2 regions of the Solibacillus cecembensis genome follow, and region 2 is predicted to be linked to the other one. Evidence: riboswitches for the same ligand, from Rfam matches in the RefSeq annotation. Region 2 holds a riboswitch; the other holds the start of a gene.
The links. A riboswitch is a leader RNA that binds a small molecule or an ion and turns the genes downstream of it on or off. The one in region 2 is predicted to bind FMN.
Positions count from the first base shown of each region.

Region 1: it holds a riboswitch for FMN, as region 2 does, so the genes downstream of both, ribE (riboflavin synthase) here and ACQKIH_RS14710 (ECF transporter S component) in region 2, are expected to answer to the same signal.

Region 1 is NZ_JBNNMF010000008.1:90,147-98,214, reverse strand. Features, by position in the region: gene ACQKIH_RS09130 (LysE family transporter) at 46-630, shown strand; gene ACQKIH_RS09125 (DUF2935 domain-containing protein) at 785-1,576, opposite strand; gene ACQKIH_RS09120 (DUF2619 domain-containing protein) at 1,689-1,952, opposite strand; FMN riboswitch at 2,140-2,268, shown strand; FMN riboswitch at 2,417-2,545, shown strand; gene ribE (riboflavin synthase) at 2,673-3,308, shown strand; partial or broken gene ribB (3,4-dihydroxy-2-butanone-4-phosphate synthase) at 3,322-3,900, shown strand; gene ribH (6,7-dimethyl-8-ribityllumazine synthase) at 4,018-4,482, shown strand; gene ACQKIH_RS09100 (hypothetical protein) at 4,589-5,080, opposite strand; gene ACQKIH_RS09095 (RNA polymerase sigma factor) at 5,160-5,423, opposite strand; gene ACQKIH_RS09090 (hypothetical protein) at 5,600-6,262, opposite strand; gene ACQKIH_RS09085 (aminotransferase-like domain-containing protein) at 6,811-8,068, opposite strand, start outside.
Region 2 is NZ_JBNNMF010000016.1:62,100-70,371, reverse strand. Features, by position in the region: gene ACQKIH_RS14740 (cytochrome c biogenesis ResB family protein) at 1-834, shown strand, start outside; gene ccsB (c-type cytochrome biogenesis protein CcsB) at 831-2,015, shown strand; gene ACQKIH_RS14730 (response regulator transcription factor) at 2,137-2,853, shown strand; gene ACQKIH_RS14725 (ATP-binding protein) at 2,846-4,627, shown strand; gene ACQKIH_RS14720 (RNA polymerase sigma factor SigX) at 4,764-5,294, shown strand; gene ACQKIH_RS14715 (hypothetical protein) at 5,291-6,529, shown strand; FMN riboswitch at 6,612-6,788, shown strand; gene ACQKIH_RS14710 (ECF transporter S component) at 7,047-7,625, shown strand; gene brnQ (branched-chain amino acid transport system II carrier protein) at 7,801-8,272, shown strand, end outside.

The sequences.
Region 1 (8,068 bases), on a different contig from region 2:
TTTTGTACATTATAACATACGCCATTTAATGAGGGGGAGCAGATGATGCCTGTATTTTCATTTTTGTTATTTGTCATCATTTCTAGTTTTACGCCAGGACCAAACAATATTATGGCGATGGCATTTGCGAACAAGTATGGATTAAAGAAAACCGTGTCCTTTTGTTTAGGTGTTGGTGTCGGTTTTTTTGCGATTACTTTATTATGTAGTGTTTTTAATATCGTACTGACAAATGTTATGCCGAAAATCGAATTCCTATTGACGCTTTTGGGTGTCGGTTACATGCTGTATTTAGCATATAAAATTTTGACGAGTAAGGAGGGAGATGACAGTACAGCCAAGGAGCATAAAAACTTTTTTGTTATCGCGATTTTGCTGCAATTTGTTAATCCAAAAGGAATTTTGTTTGGGATTACTGTCGTCGCAACGTTCATTCTTCCTTATTATGATTCTTATTTTAGCTATCTGCTATTTTCAGTATTTTTAGGAATAGTCGGTGTTATGAGCACATTTAGCTGGAGTCTTTTTGGTTCCGTTTTCCAAAGTTTATTATCGCAATATCGACAGCCGTTTAATATCGTAATGGCGGGGTTATTAGTATATAGTGCATTTTCGATACTTATCAATTGAATGGATGGAGGCTAAATCAACGTGATTCAGTTTAATTAATTATTATATAAAAATGACAAACATTAAAAGGCATTCCATCATTGCATGAATGCCTCTTTATTGGGTGTTAATATGAAATTAATTGAAATGATTTATTCCATTTGATTCATATAATTTACGGCTTTAGGGAAGTAAGATGGTCTTCAAAAGCATCAATTATATGAAGGAAATGATCGGCTTCTCGGTATACATGGTCTGCGAGAAGTGCAGGAATATTACTTTTTATGCGACAAGCTTCAATTAAATCGCGTGCCGTTTTTTTGAAGTCACGTAATGCCACAACAGATACGCGGTTTTGATCAAGAAATTGGTCTAAAAGTGAAGGAGTTTCGGATTGAGGACGCATATGATCTAAGTCTTGCGCTTGAAATAGTAGTTGGTCGAAATCATTGCTGAACTCACGGGCTTGATCCACTAATTTTCGTTCGGAAGGATCCAATAAGTGACCGATGAACTTCGAATGATCAGCCATAATTTTTAGGAAAAACACATTTTCTTTAATAATGGCTTCAGGTAACGGGATTAATTTGCCTTCGTTTAATTCTTTTAATCGTTTCGCAAAATAATAGGCTTCACGACTTGTATGATCCACTAATAAAGGCATATTATTACTAACGATTTTACAGCTTAAAATTAATCCAAGTACTTTTCGTTTATAAGCCCAAATATAAACGGTCGCTTGATATACTTGAATGTTAAACTGTTTAATTACTTGAGGATCTGTTTGTTCGTTATATTGATTCGCCTGCTCTTGAATTTGTTCAAATACAGGGATAAAATATTTAGCTTCATTTATGAGTTCCGTTTGATCTGCGGTGAACCCAAGACTTAAAAAGAAAGCATGTTCCTTCATGATTCGAGACCAAAAACGTATTTCCTCCAATGATTGCGTAACAAATGTAGGAATTCCTATACCTCCTCCAGTACTAGTTATCAATGCCTAATGTATTCGAGGAATATTGAATTCATGCTCTAATAAAACTGATTGTTTGCTCGGAAAGGGACGGATGGTTGTCCCATCATTTCATACGCAAACTAATAAAAATCAGGGTCACACCACTAAGTAGACAAATCATTTTTGCAAATGATATTTTATCACTCAGCCCTGACAAGCCTATACCAGTCGTGATAATGAAAATGATAGGCCCGATTAGCGCAAGTGATGAATTCACAATAAACGCCTTTTCTAAATCATTTAATTTAAACATAATATATGCAGCAATAATATCTACGCTTCCCGAAAGGATACGCAATAATACGATATATATAAGTGCTGTTTGCATTGATCAACCACCTTTGTCTTCTTAAATTCATGTTTAGTCAAATGTATGCTTGGCTATTTTCAATTATTAAAGGAAATCGAGTGGGGGGATTTTGATCTCATCATTTTTCATGAGCAAAAAATAAAACGGGTTCAAAACTTATTTTGCATTGATAAAAATAGTTTGCTATAATGGGCGTCATAGTTGAATAGTCCTTCGGGGTCGGGTGAAAGTCCCAATCGGCGGTGATGAAGAAATTCTAAGCCCGCGAGCCTTTTTGGCAGGATTTGGTGTGATTCCAAAGCCGACAGTATAGTCTGGATGAGAGAAGGATGGATTAGGCGTTTTATGAACCCTTTGTGTAATTTTACCGTTTACACCGAGGCTTATTTCGTGATGCCTAAATGAGAATTTTCTAATCACCCCGTAGAGCACCTTCTATGTGGTTTTTTTGTTTTTCAAAGAAACCTGTACAATTTCATATGTATTTCCTTCGGGGTCGGGTGAAAATCCCAATCGGCGGTGATGAAGCAATTCTAAGCCCGCGAGCCTTTTTGGCAGGATTTGGTGTAATTCCAAAGCCGACAGTATAGTCTGGATGGGAGAAGGAAATAAAAATGGTCGACTTTTTTCAAAAATAGATGAAAATAAGTTTATTTGACGACGCCATTTTTATAACTCTCATTAAAACTCCGAGCGATTAGCGGGGTTTTTTCTATTTTATAGGATGAGGTGAGAATGATGTTTACAGGAATTATCGAGGAGTTAGGAACGATTCACCAGATGAAATCAACTCCTCAAGCAATGGTATTATCCATTCAAGCGAAAAAAGTGTTAGAAGATGTAAAACTTGGAGACAGTATCGCGGTAAATGGTGTTTGTCTAACGGTGACCAATTTTACAAGCAATGCATTTACGGTAGATGTTATGCCGGAAACGGTGAAAGCATCGAGCATTCAACAATTGCAAAGCGGCTCAATGGTTAATTTGGAGCGTGCGATGGCTGCAAATGGTCGTTTTGGCGGACATTTTGTATCAGGGCATATTGATGGAGTTGCTAAAATCCTTCAAAAGCGCCAAGTGGCCAATGCTGTTTATATTGACTTGGACGTACCGGAAGAACTGTTAAAAAACTGCTTAGTAAAAGGCTCCATTACACTAGATGGTACGAGTTTAACGATTTTTAATGTCACATCGTCTTCATTAACCGTTTCATTAATTCCACATACGTACAAAGAAACGGTACTCGGTATGAAAAAAGTAGGGGATCTCGTCAATGTTGAAACCGATTTATTTGGTAAGTATATTTTGCAGCATTTAACGAAACGTCAGTCCAACAATCTTTCAGCGGATTTTTTACAACAACATGGATTTTAAGGGGAGAACCGAAATGTTTCATACAATTGAGGAAGCGCTAGAGGCGTTAAAAGCAGGGGAAGTCATTATTGTGGTGGATGATGAAAACCGCGAAAACGAAGGAGATTTTTTAGTATTAGGTGAACATGCGACACCGAAAAATATTAATTTTATGGCAACATATGGGCGCGGTTTAATTTGTACACCGATTTCACAAAGTATTGCGGACAAGCTACAACTAAAGCCGATGGTCCAAACAAATACAGATGTCCATCAAACAGCATTTACAGTAAGCATTGATTATAAAACAACAACAACCGGCATTAGTGCGTTTGAGCGCTCGGATACGATGTTGGCAATGGTAGATGAAGACGTTCGAGCTAAGGATTTTAGAAGTCCCGGGCATGTGTTTCCACTTCTTGCAAAAGACGGTGGCGTATTAGAACGTAGAGGACATACGGAAGCAGCGGTCGATTTGGCGAAGCTATGTGGTTCCGCACAAGTAGGCGTGATTTGTGAAATTATGAATGAGGACGGCACAATGGCGCGCGTACCGGATTTATGGGAAATCGCCAAAACATTTAACCTGAAATTTATAACAATTGATGCATTAGCATTGCATTTAAATAAAAATTACGTCCCGGCATAATGGGGCAGATATTGATCATTTTATAGTTGGTATTTCAATTCCGACTAATCAAATAAAAAATATAGCATTGGGGATATGAACATGGGACAAACATTTGAAGCACAATTAGTAGGAACGGATTTAAAAATCGGAATTATTGTTGGCCGATTTAATGAATTTATTAACGACAAATTATTGAGCGGGGCATTAGATGGTTTAAAGCGCCACGGAGTTTCAGAAGAGAATATTGATATTGCATGGGTACCTGGTGCATTTGAAGTACCTTTTATCGCAAAAAAAATGGTCGCAACAGGGGACTATGATGCGGTTATTGGATTAGGTACGGTCATTCGAGGCTCTACGACGCATTATGACTATGTTTGTAATGAAGCAGCAAAAGGTATAGCCAACGTATCATTAGAATCAGGAATCCCAGTTATTTTCGGCATCGTAACGACTGAAAATATCGAGCAAGCAATCGAACGTGCTGGAACGAAAGTAGGGAATAAAGGCTATGACAGCGCAATTTCGGCAATTGAAATGGCGAATTTGAATCGCATGTTTTAATCGTTAGCGAAGTTCAGTGAGTAAAAAATAAGCAAACCCTTGATATTGATGGGTTTGCTTATTTAATAGATAAGTTTTCATTTTATTTAGTGTGGGGTAGTCATTGCTACCGTAAATTGAATGTGGACTCAATAATTTCGCCGTCAGTCGTTTTAACAACGAAAGGTTCAACGATTTTGTCGATCCCAATTTCAACAAATGGTAATTTTTGCGGTTCTCCACCATCAACAATTTTGACGACCACTTCGGTATTCCCAATCGTTTTCACTTTTTTTATAAGTAATTGTTTTCCTTCGTACGCTTCACCTAATTGTATTTTCACTTTCTTACTGCCCTCTGATATTGTGGAAGTTGAATAGTAACTCGTTGCTGACAAATTGCTTTCCACTATATATCCTTCATTAATAATCCAGTACCCATCTTCGGAGATAATTGTCCCTATTATAGATGCAAATAATAGCATTGGTGCGATAATTAAAATGAATTTGTCGAACTTGTTTATCCCAGTTTTATCACTTTTCTTTACGACAAATGGTAAAATGAATGTGCCAATAATCGCTACAGCTAAAATGCTTACCCCAATAATTCCATAGCCCATGCCTTCAAAGCCGTTTCGATTTGAGCATTCATCACAGCCTTCGATTCAGGTGTTAGATAATTTACCAACAAGTCCTCAATTAGATTTTCATCATGCAACAATTCGGGTTTCTTTTTTTATAATAATCGAGCAATGTATTTTTGCTGGCTTTTATTAACCAGCTTTTCATATGCTGAACTTGCGAAATTCGTGCAGGATCTTTAAGTATTTTGGAAAAAAGCTCTTGAATAATATCATCGGCTACTTCCTCATCTTTAGTGAGCTTGAGTAAATAATTTCTTAAATATGGATAGTGAGCGATATAAATTTCTTCAATCGCTTCAAATGGATTATTCATTTTCATTTTGAGCCCCCATTAATTGTCACTCACTTATGAGACGATTGAGATATGGGAAAGGTTGTTTTATTTTAGAAAATTGCAAAATTATTTAAAAGCCCTATACAACTCATTGCAAATTGAATGAATTACTGGGCTTGTTATTGTGTACGGCTATTATATTTTGTAATGCCCATTGAGCGCTAAATAGGTAAACTCAGGGCATCTATGATTGTTTTAGTTAGTGCATCTAACGGATTAAGAATAGTTAAAGCATGTTTTGCACTCATCTGCCTTGCTGCGTCCACCATTGAAAGTTGTGCAACGGAGATCACTTTCTTTTCCGTCTGGATCAGTTCATCCATAAATGCTGCCAACATCGCATCATGCTCGCTTTTCAAGCCTTTCATAATAAGTGAAAAAGCCTCGGGAAGCATACGTACTTCAATATTGATATTTTTCCTATTGCTTTTTGCGTAGTCATTTAATCGAGCAAGCGTACCTTCAACCGTATCTTGATTTGTAAAAATGACTATTTGTGGCGCGGTTATAGAGCAAATCTTTTCAAAAGAGGGTTCGTCTATTTTAATTAACGGGATAGATGGAAATTTTCTTTCCGTGTCCATAAGTGCAATGTAATTCGTACACGTAATGAGGATGGCATCTGGGTGGGTATCTTCAAGCCATGCAATTTGCGAATTTACTTTTGTTTGAGCTAACTGCAGATCAAAATGCGGATTATTTTTAATTTGATCCATTAAACCTGGATCAACATGATGTGAGATTTCAATAAGGAATGGTTTTAGTAAATCCTCTATGTATGGGATATTGGAATGGTGTGCGTGTAAACAAGCTAGTTTTTTCATATGTGTCTCCTTTATTATGGATTATTTTGTTAATTATAGTTTGGAGGAGTTGGAAAAGCTAGGGGGATAGGTTAATAGCCTATACATATTAATTTAATTAAATTGCATATTAAAAATTTTAATTTAATAACATTTATCATTCGGAATGTACTGAAAACTCTAAGTTCGTAAAAGTTAATATACTTACATGAGTAAACGTCATCAATGTGCGAATTTGAAAACTTACTTAGGAAGCGGGGGAAATGGCATTAGGTTCAGGTAGTGGTTTTCTGAAAAAGAGTGGATTCAAAATAATGAGTGGAATCTACTTGTGAAAGAAGTAAAAGCATGGCTTTAAGCGATTAATTAAAAAGAACACATTGAGAAGGGACTGTCCGAAAGTAGACAGTTCCTTTTTTGGTAGTGTTGGTTAGTGCAATTTTAAAGATATGTGTTTTATAACTAAAGTATGTTATTGTCGCTTCTAACATAAAAATGCTCCCCCATGCAAGTCAAGGTGTGGAATTCGTTAAGCCTGTGAAGCGGTCCTCTAAATAAACTTTCTCACATTATATGAGTAAAGCGTTATTTGGAGTAATAGGTTTTTTTCTACTGTCAATTAAAGAAATACAGTGTGCCAATCGTTCTACCCCTAGTTTAATTTGACTCTCGTTCACTTGAGAGATGCTTAATCGAAGGAGATTTTCCTTTTTATATTCGGGTAAAAACATTCTAGATGCATCATCAACATAAACATGCTGCTCCTTTAGCATATGGACGACCTGTTTTGCTGTCACATTCTCTGGCAAACTAATGGATAAATAGAACCCTGAAGTCGGTTTAGAAAAATGAGTATTTGCCGGAAGCAATAATGCACAAGCTTCTTGAAGGATATGCATTTTAGTTTGGTATACCTCTTTTATTTTTTTGAGATGGCTATTAAACATGCCACTTTTCAAATAAATTTCCAACGCCCCTTGAGAAAGTGTTGAGCTATTAAAATCCGAAGTAAATTTATATCTCAAAAAATTGTTAATCATTAATGAAGGAAGAATGACAGTAGCAATCCTTAATCCTGGGAGAAAAATTTTCGAAAAGCTTTTAATATAAATCACTCTTCCAGAAGGATCAAAGGAAAATAAAGGATCTGATTTTGCGTTTGTATCAAGGTCTCCTAAAAAATCATCTTCAACTATATACACATCATATTTTTCAGCTAATTCCACGATTTTTTTCTTTTCGCTATTCGTATAACTATGTCCAAGTGGATTATGAAATCTTGGAATAACATAGAAAAATTTTATATCATTATTGCGGAAAATATATTCCAAACGGTCAAAGTCAATTCCATCCATCGTTAACTCAATCCCAAAAGTAGTCACTTGATGCAGATTGACGGACTCAATTATTCCAAAGTAACTAGGCTGTTCGATCAAAATATTGTTTTTCCCATTTGGAAAGGGCATAGAAACTAATAAATTTAGTGCTTGTTGCGAGCCGGAAACAACGACTAATCTTTCAGGTTGGGTAAATACCTGTAAAGTTTGAAGATATTTCACCAATTGTACTCGTAGTGGGTAAAGCCCTTGTTGATCTGAGTAAGTAAAAAGCTCTTCTTTATATTGATTTATTGCTTGATTCATACAATGTTGAAATTCTACATATGGCATAACATTTTTGTCTGGACCGGCAGCCAAGAAATCAATCACCTCCATTTCATCCGCGACTTTTTGAAAATCATTCACAACATAGTAGCCACTTTTAGGAACCGAATAAATGCAATGCTCCTTTTCTAGTTCAGCGTATGCTTTAATAATCGTATTTTTA
Region 2 (8,272 bases):
CAGTTGAAACAAGGTGTCAATGTTGTTGCGAAAAACTTCCAAACAAATGCAACGCTGTATAAGCAAAAGGCAGATGCTGTTGCTGGACAAGCAGATGATTTGGAAGAAGTTAAAGAATACGAGATTCGAGTAAATCACCCTTTAAAGCATGAAGGTTATGCATTTTATCAAATGGATTATCGATTAAATGAATTAAAAAGTATGATATTTGATCTAACGCATAAAGAAACAGAAGAATCACTTGGGCAATTGACGATTGATTTAACGAATCCAGAAGATGAATATGAGTTGAATGACGGGGCAAAAGTGAAATTACTCGCTTACTATCCTGATTTTGCAGGATTTAAAGATGGTGTACCGCAAACTGCGACAGCATCGCCAAATAATCCAGCTTTCATTTTCAAAATGTTTACAGCTGAAAAGCCAGAAGGGGAAACGAGTTTTGTTGCCATTCAACAAACGTTAGAACCGAATGGAGAAAATATTTATAAAATGAAATTTGCCAATGTAGAAACGCGAAATATGACTGGTTTAACAATTCGTTATGACCGTACATTGCCAGTGTTATTCATTGGGGGCATTATCTTTATGATTGGTGTTGTCATGGGCTCATATTGGAATCATCGCCGTATATGGATTGAACAGTCGGCAGATGGTACAGTCCACTTAGCAGCACATACGAATAAAAACTGGTTTAGCATGAAGAAAGATTTAGACAAACTAACGGATGCGGCCCATTTACCACAATACGTGGATCAGCAAGAGCCGGCGACGAACGAGCAACAAGAACTAGAAGGCAAGGAAGAAACGGAGAAGGAAGGTAAACCTTTATGAGTTTAATCGATATTAGTGGTAACTTACTATACATTGCATTCTTCTGTTATTTAATCGGAACATTTCTTTTTGGTGGTGCTATTAAAGAGAAAAATGATACTGCTGCTAGTCGTGCAGATAAGTTCGGTAAAGTTGCTATTATCGTTACAATTATCGGCTTTATTGCACATTTAGCTTACTTTATTACACGCTGGATTTACACAGGACATGCACCTGTAAGTAATATGTTTGAGTTTACGACAGCGTTTGGTATGTTCATTGTGTTATCGTTTATTGTACTTTATTACATGTACAAAGTGGCTGCATTAGGGGTAGTGGCATTACCAATTGCCTTACTTATTATTGCCTATGCTGCGATGTTCCCAACGGAAGTTAGCCCACTTGTACCATCATTACAAAGCCATTGGTTAACAATACACGTTATTACAGCTGCACTGGGTCAATCAATTTTAGCAATAAGCTCTGTGGCTGGTTTAGTATACTTATTAAAAAATGTGAATACAAAAGTACGATCATTTGAAAGTATCATGTTTGAAATGGTTATGTACTGTGGTGTTCTTGTCCTTGGTTTCGTTGTTGCAACATCAACATTTAGCATCATGAATTATGAATCGAAATTTGAATATGTTGATACATTAGATAACGTAAAACAAACGACATATATGATGCCTGCTATTTTTGGGATGAATGAATATACAGAACTGTCAGAAGACAAAATGACACCAGTCATGGAAATGCCTGCATTAATCGATGCGCGTAAATTAACGACGGTAGTTTGGTCTATTCTTTTTGGTTCAGTGCTTTATTTATTAATCCGTCTCGTTTTACGACGCTCTGTTTCGTCGATGCTACAACCATTAGTAAAGCGCGTCAATTCGCAATTAATGGATGAAATCGCGTATCGCTCTGTATTAATCGGCTTCCCTGTCTTTACGTTAGGCGCATTAATTTTCGCGATGATTTGGGCACAAGTCGCGTGGAGTCGCTTCTGGGGCTGGGATCCAAAAGAGGTATGGGCATTAATTACATTTTTATACTATGCGGCATTTTTACATTTACGCCTATCAAAAGGTTGGGAAGGTAAAAAGAGTGCTTGGTTAACACTAGTTGGTCTCTTAATCATTCTCTTTAACTTAGTAGTCGTGAATCTAGTAATCGCTGGTTTACACTCTTATGCATAATCATAGGGAAATTGCATAATAAAAGAGAAGTTCTTCCTTACTGGTAGAACTTCTCTTTTCAATTGTAGTTCTAAAAGGTACAATAGAGAAGAGAAATAGAGTTTTGAAAGGGGTAACACCAGTGTCTGAAAATATTTCTGTATTAATTGTAGATGACGAGGACCGCATTCGTCGCTTATTAAAAATGTATCTAGAGCGTGAAGGCTACTTTGTAGATGAAGCTGAAAATGGTGAACAAGCGATTGAAATGGCATTTGAAAAAGACTATCACTGTATTTTATTAGATATTATGATGCCTGAAAAAGATGGTTTAGAAGTTTGTGCAGAAATACGTGAAAAGAAAACAACACCAATTATTTTATTAACAGCAAAAGGTGAGGAAGCGAACCGTGTACAAGGTTTTGAATTAGGCGCGGATGATTACATCGTGAAGCCATTTAGCCCGCGTGAGGTTGTATTACGTGTGAAAGCGATTTTACGTCGCTCAGTAGTCTTTTCACCAGTAACGAATACCACTACCTCAAAGGATTTAGTTGTGTTCCCACACTTAACAATCGATCATGATGCACACCGCGTAACGGCAGATGGAACAGAAGTGAATTTAACACCAAAAGAATATGAATTATTATATTTCTTAGCAAAATCACCGGATAAAGTGTTTGACCGTGAGCAATTATTAAAAGAAGTATGGCATTATGATTTCTTTGGTGACTTACGTACAGTTGATACGCATGTTAAGCGCTTACGTGAAAAATTAAACCGAGTTTCTGAAAGTGCTGCAAAAATGATTGTAACAGTTTGGGGCGTCGGTTATAAATTTGAGATAGTTAATGAATAGAATATGGAATAGTATTGTCGGGAAGCTATGGGTAACCATTTTGCTTCTCGTTTCATTTGTCCTTTTTATATTCACGATTTTTATGCTGGAGTTTCTAAAAAATTATCATAAAGAGCAGTCAGAGCAATCTTTACGTCAAACTGCAGCGGCAATTGCCAGTATTGTAGACGATGAAGATTTAGATGGAAGAAAGCTATCAGTTATTTCGGAGCTTACGACGAATACGACAAGTGTGTTAGTTGCCCAAAATCCAAATGAAGTTGTCTATGCCAAGCAAGAAGGCGTCAATCAACAGCAAATCCAACAAGAGATCATCTCCAGTAAAGCATTTAAGGAAGTTTATAAAATGACGGAGCCGATTGTAAAGGAATTGCTCCTCCCTTCTAATACAGAAGAAGGTAAAAAACGCTCCTATATGGTCCTTGGATTCCCGTTAAAAGGGAATGGTGAGCTTCACGGGGCGATTTTCATTTATAAAAATCCAGATGCAGTAGATCAAACGAGTGAAGATACGACAACCATTATATTTTTAGCAGCAGCGATTGCCTTTATATTAACGACAATTTTTGCCTTTTTCCTATCATCTCGAATTACGTACCCATTAAGAAAAATGCGTGAACATGCATTTGAACTTTCTAAAGGACGCTTTGACTCGAAACTTGATACGAAACAAAATGATGAAATCGGGCAGCTTGCTGTTGCCTTTAATCAAATGGGACGACAATTAAAGCACCATTTAGAAGTAATCAACCAAGAAAAAGAACAATTGTCGAGCATATTAACTTCGATGACAGATGCGGTGATTACATTTAATCGGGATCAAACTATCTTAGTGAGCAACCCACCAGCGGAACGGTTATTACAAAAATGGTTTGTGACGAAAGGGCTTGAAAGTGCTCGACCAATCCCTGAGGAACTGTATCATATGTTAGATCATGTGTTAAACTTCGAGGATGAATTGGATGAAGAATTAGAGCTTGGAAAATCCTATTACAGCATTACTTTTAGCCCGTTATATAGTGGAAATGCCGTTCGCGGTGCAGTTGCGGTTATTCGTGATAAAACCGAGGAAACGAAATTAGAGAAATTAAAATCAGATTTCATTGCCAATGTATCACATGAATTACGCACGCCAATTGCGATGCTACAAGGCTATTCAGAAGCGATTATCGATGGGGTTGTGACATCAGAGGAAGAGCAACAAGAGATGATTCGTGTCATTTACGATGAATCACAAAGAATGGGCCGTCTCGTAACGGATTTACTCGATTTAGCACGCATGGAATCGGGGCATATGACTTTATACAAAGAAACGGTGCCATTAGTGTCTGTTATTGAACGGATGACGCATAAATTTGGACAAGTTGCAAAAGAACATCAAATTCGTTTACAGTTTGAATCAGAATTTACGCCAGAAATGACAATTCGTATTGATGAAGATCGTATTGAACAAGTATTAACGAATTTAATTGATAATGCGATTCGACATACTCCGGCAAATGGTTCTGTTACCGTTTCAATTTTAAGGGAGAATACTTTTGCGAAAATTCAAGTGAGTGATACAGGGCAAGGTATACCTCAAGAAGATCTACCTTATGTATTTGAACGTTTCTACAAAGCAGATAAAGCGAGAACACGTTCAAAAGGGGGAACAGGTTTAGGGTTAGCTATCACACGCAATATTATCGAGGCACATAAAGGAAATATTACAGTCGACAGTGGCGGCGAACAGCAAGGCACGACATTTACATTCTATTTACCACTACCTGAATAAAGCAATACCGATAAATAATTAACTACGAAGGGTGTGACTATTATTTTTTATAGCACACCTTTTTGACTATGGATAAAAGTACCATGCAACTTTTTGCGTTTAGAAACGACAAATTAATAGAACGGAGGTGGAATGGGTGCAAGAGTCCATTTTCCATCGATTATACGATACTTATCATCAAGACGTTTTTAACTTTTTAACCTACTTAGTTAAAAACCGTACGATTGCGGAGGATCTTTCCCATGAAGTATATGTGCGGGTCCTCAAATCGTATGAACGTTTTGAAGGGAAAAGTAGTGAAAAGACGTGGCTATTTTCAATCGCGAAAAATGTCGCAATTGATTATTTCCGTAAAAAACAAATTCGAGATCGTCATTCTTTCACAACTTTTGATTGGGAAACCGAGCAACTTGTTTCTCCCATGCCAACACCCGAGCAATTTACAGAATTAAGTGATCAAATGCGCCAACTACTGGAAGCGTTAGAGGCTTGCACAGGGGATCAAAAGATGGTCATCATCATGCGCTATATGCAGGAATTAACGATTCAAGAAACGGCAGAAATATTAGGCTGGACAGAGGGGAAAGTAAAGACGACACAGCATAGGGCATTAAAAAAACTACGAGAAATCTTACAAAAATTAGACGGAGAGGGGGCAAATGCATGAAGAAAAAACCGTTTTGGGATGAAGATCAAATCGAGCAGTTATTAGAAAAGGCACCAAAAATTAAAGATGAACGATCAAAAGATGAAGTATTACAACGGCTAAAAGAAAGTATAGTCTTTGATTCTCATACGGAACAACAGCCTGTGATTGTTAAGAAAAAGATGAGCTGGAAGCCTTTAATTGCATCGATTGCCTCACTTTTTGTTCTTGTTTTTATAGCTTCTACTTTTATGGGGAATGCCCCTGAAATAGCTCTGCCATTAGATGCAGAGGATGCTCAATTGGAAGATACGTCATCACATGAGCCAGCTACAACTAGAATGATGGAAAGTCATTCAATGGAGATGGAAAATAATGACCTATCACCAAAATTGATGGCCATGCCGAATCATACGGTCGTTAATGAGCAACAACTAGAAGGATTCACATTATTTACGATAGGATTAGTAGGCGATGATGCAGAAAGCGTACCGGTTAGTTTTTTAATTCCCACTGAAATTGTGGAGCGTCAATTAGGTACAAAAACACCGACAAAATTACAGCTGTATCAGGAGTTTGCACCGTTCATTGAGGAGCAGTCTTTAGGCTTTAAAGAGTATCATCCCTTTAAAGGTAACTTTACAGAAAAAGGCGATAATTTAGTGCATCAGCTGCCAGAGGACCATATGTATGATGCTGGTTCAGCCGCGCTGTCAAATTATAAAGGCGCATTAATTGATACGTTCGGTGAGAGTTATGATCAAGTGTTGCTGACAAATGAAGAGGGGACACAAATAACGCTCAGTTACATGGGGGAAGTTAGTGAACCGATTGAATTAACAGGAAAAAAGACGAATTATAATTATTTTAGTTATCAAATGCGTGATGGTTCAACCTATTTAAGTCCGAATTTCCGAATGAGTTTTAGCGATGTAAAGGATGCATTATTAAATATGACGACCGAAGCCAATGATATTTATCACACCGCTATTTTGCCGGATGTTTCCTTTCAAGTAAAAGTAAAGAGAAAAACGGTAACGGTTACTTTTGATGAGCTATTGGATTTAGACAAATATGATTCGGTTCAAGCGATGCGTATGATTGAAGGGATTCTTTTAACGGCAGCTAGCTTTAATAAAGAAGTGAAATTTGAACAAATCAAGCAACAAGATTGGGGCGGCTTTCATTTTTCAAAACCGTTACCTAAGCCAGTTGCTCCAAATTTAATTGTCTATGATTTTAGTACAATTGAATAATGTGAAAAAAAGAATTGTAAGCAGATGGCTTTACAATTCTTTTTTTTATCTTATAATGAAGGTGTAACAAAATTTAATATTGATTCATCTTCGGGGCAGGGTGTAATTCCCGACCGGCGGTAATATAAAGTTGTAGCCTTTGACCATTTACTTGGAGGACGCTACATAAACTTTTCGAGCCCGCGAGCCACGTTTTTTGTGTGCAGGATTTGGTGCGATTCCAAAGCCGACAGTATAGTCTGGATGGGAGAAGATGGAGGTACGGTCGTCATTTCATGAAAATGCCGTGTTTTTAGTAACCACAATTTTGTTTTTCTAGTAATTAGAAAGACTCTCTTTCTTATACAAAGAAATAGGATTAGGTTACGTTACGTTTTAAAAAACATGGAATAGACCTTTATTTAAGTGTGCCTATTCTCCCTTATGCTTCTTTATTAGCATAAGGGTTTTTTCATGGAATGATTTTGATTCGTCCTTTCTTCTTGCAGAATGAATCAGCAATGAGGAGAGATTTTTTATGCGCAAGAAAAGTTTAAAGTTACGTTCATTCGTAACAATCGGTATGTTGAGTAGTATTTCGTTTGTTTTGATGTTACTTAACTTCCCATTACCATGGTTCCCAGTATTTTTACAAATTGACTTTAGTGATATCCCTGCATTAATTGCAGCGATTACAATGGGACCAGTAGCAGGTATTTTAGTAGAGTTGATGAAGAACGTGTTAGATTGGATTTTTACTGGCGCACCAGAAGGTATTCCGGTAGGACATATCGCCAACTTTGTAACAGGTATTTCGTTTGTCATCCCAGCTTATTACATTTATAAAAAGTTCCCATCAGTAAAAGGGCTTATTGGGGGATTAGTAATAAGCACATTCATTATGTCATTAGGTATGGCTGTCTTAAATTACTTTGCGTTTTTACCAATGTATACGTATTTATTAGGAATGCCTGAATTTAATATGTACGAAACGATTATTTTAGGTATTTTACCGTTTAATATAGTAAAAGGAATTATACTATTAGTTATTGCGACGATGGTCTATCGCACGATGCGTGTGTGGATCGAAAATCAGCGCGCACAGTTTTTAGCATAATTTTGTATAAGTCAGCATGCCAGTAATAGGGGTGCTGGCTTTTACTTTTTAAATATAATAAAAATAGAGTGTTGTAATCAAGCGATGAGACTGGTATCATATTGTACATTGTTGCGAAAAATCAATTTATTTTGAGAATAGCAATTATCAATCGAACATCATAGGAGAGACATCAATGGATAAAAAAGTACCCTTTTCAACATACGCTGTCATTGGAACGATGTTATTTGGCATGTTTTTTGGTGCAGGTAACTTAATTTTCCCTATTCAAATGGGACAGCTTGCAGGCACAAATTTTTGGCCAGCACTTATTGGATTTTTAGTAACAGCGATCGGTTTACCATTCTTAGGTATTTTGGCGATTGGACTTTCGGGAAGTAACGGTTTGAAGGACTTAGCGAGTCGCGTGCATCCGGTTTTTGGCGTGTTATTCGCACTTGCACTGTATTTAACAATTGGTCCGTTTTTTGCGATTCCTCGTACTGCAACGGTACCGTTTGTAGTTGGGTTTGAGCCGTTTATAGCACCTGATCAAATTAAGCTATGGCTAGCAGTCTTTAGCTTCGTCTTTTTTGCTATCGTATTTTACTTTTCATTAAATCCAGCAAAAGTAATGGATTACATAGGAAAATATTTAACACCTGCAT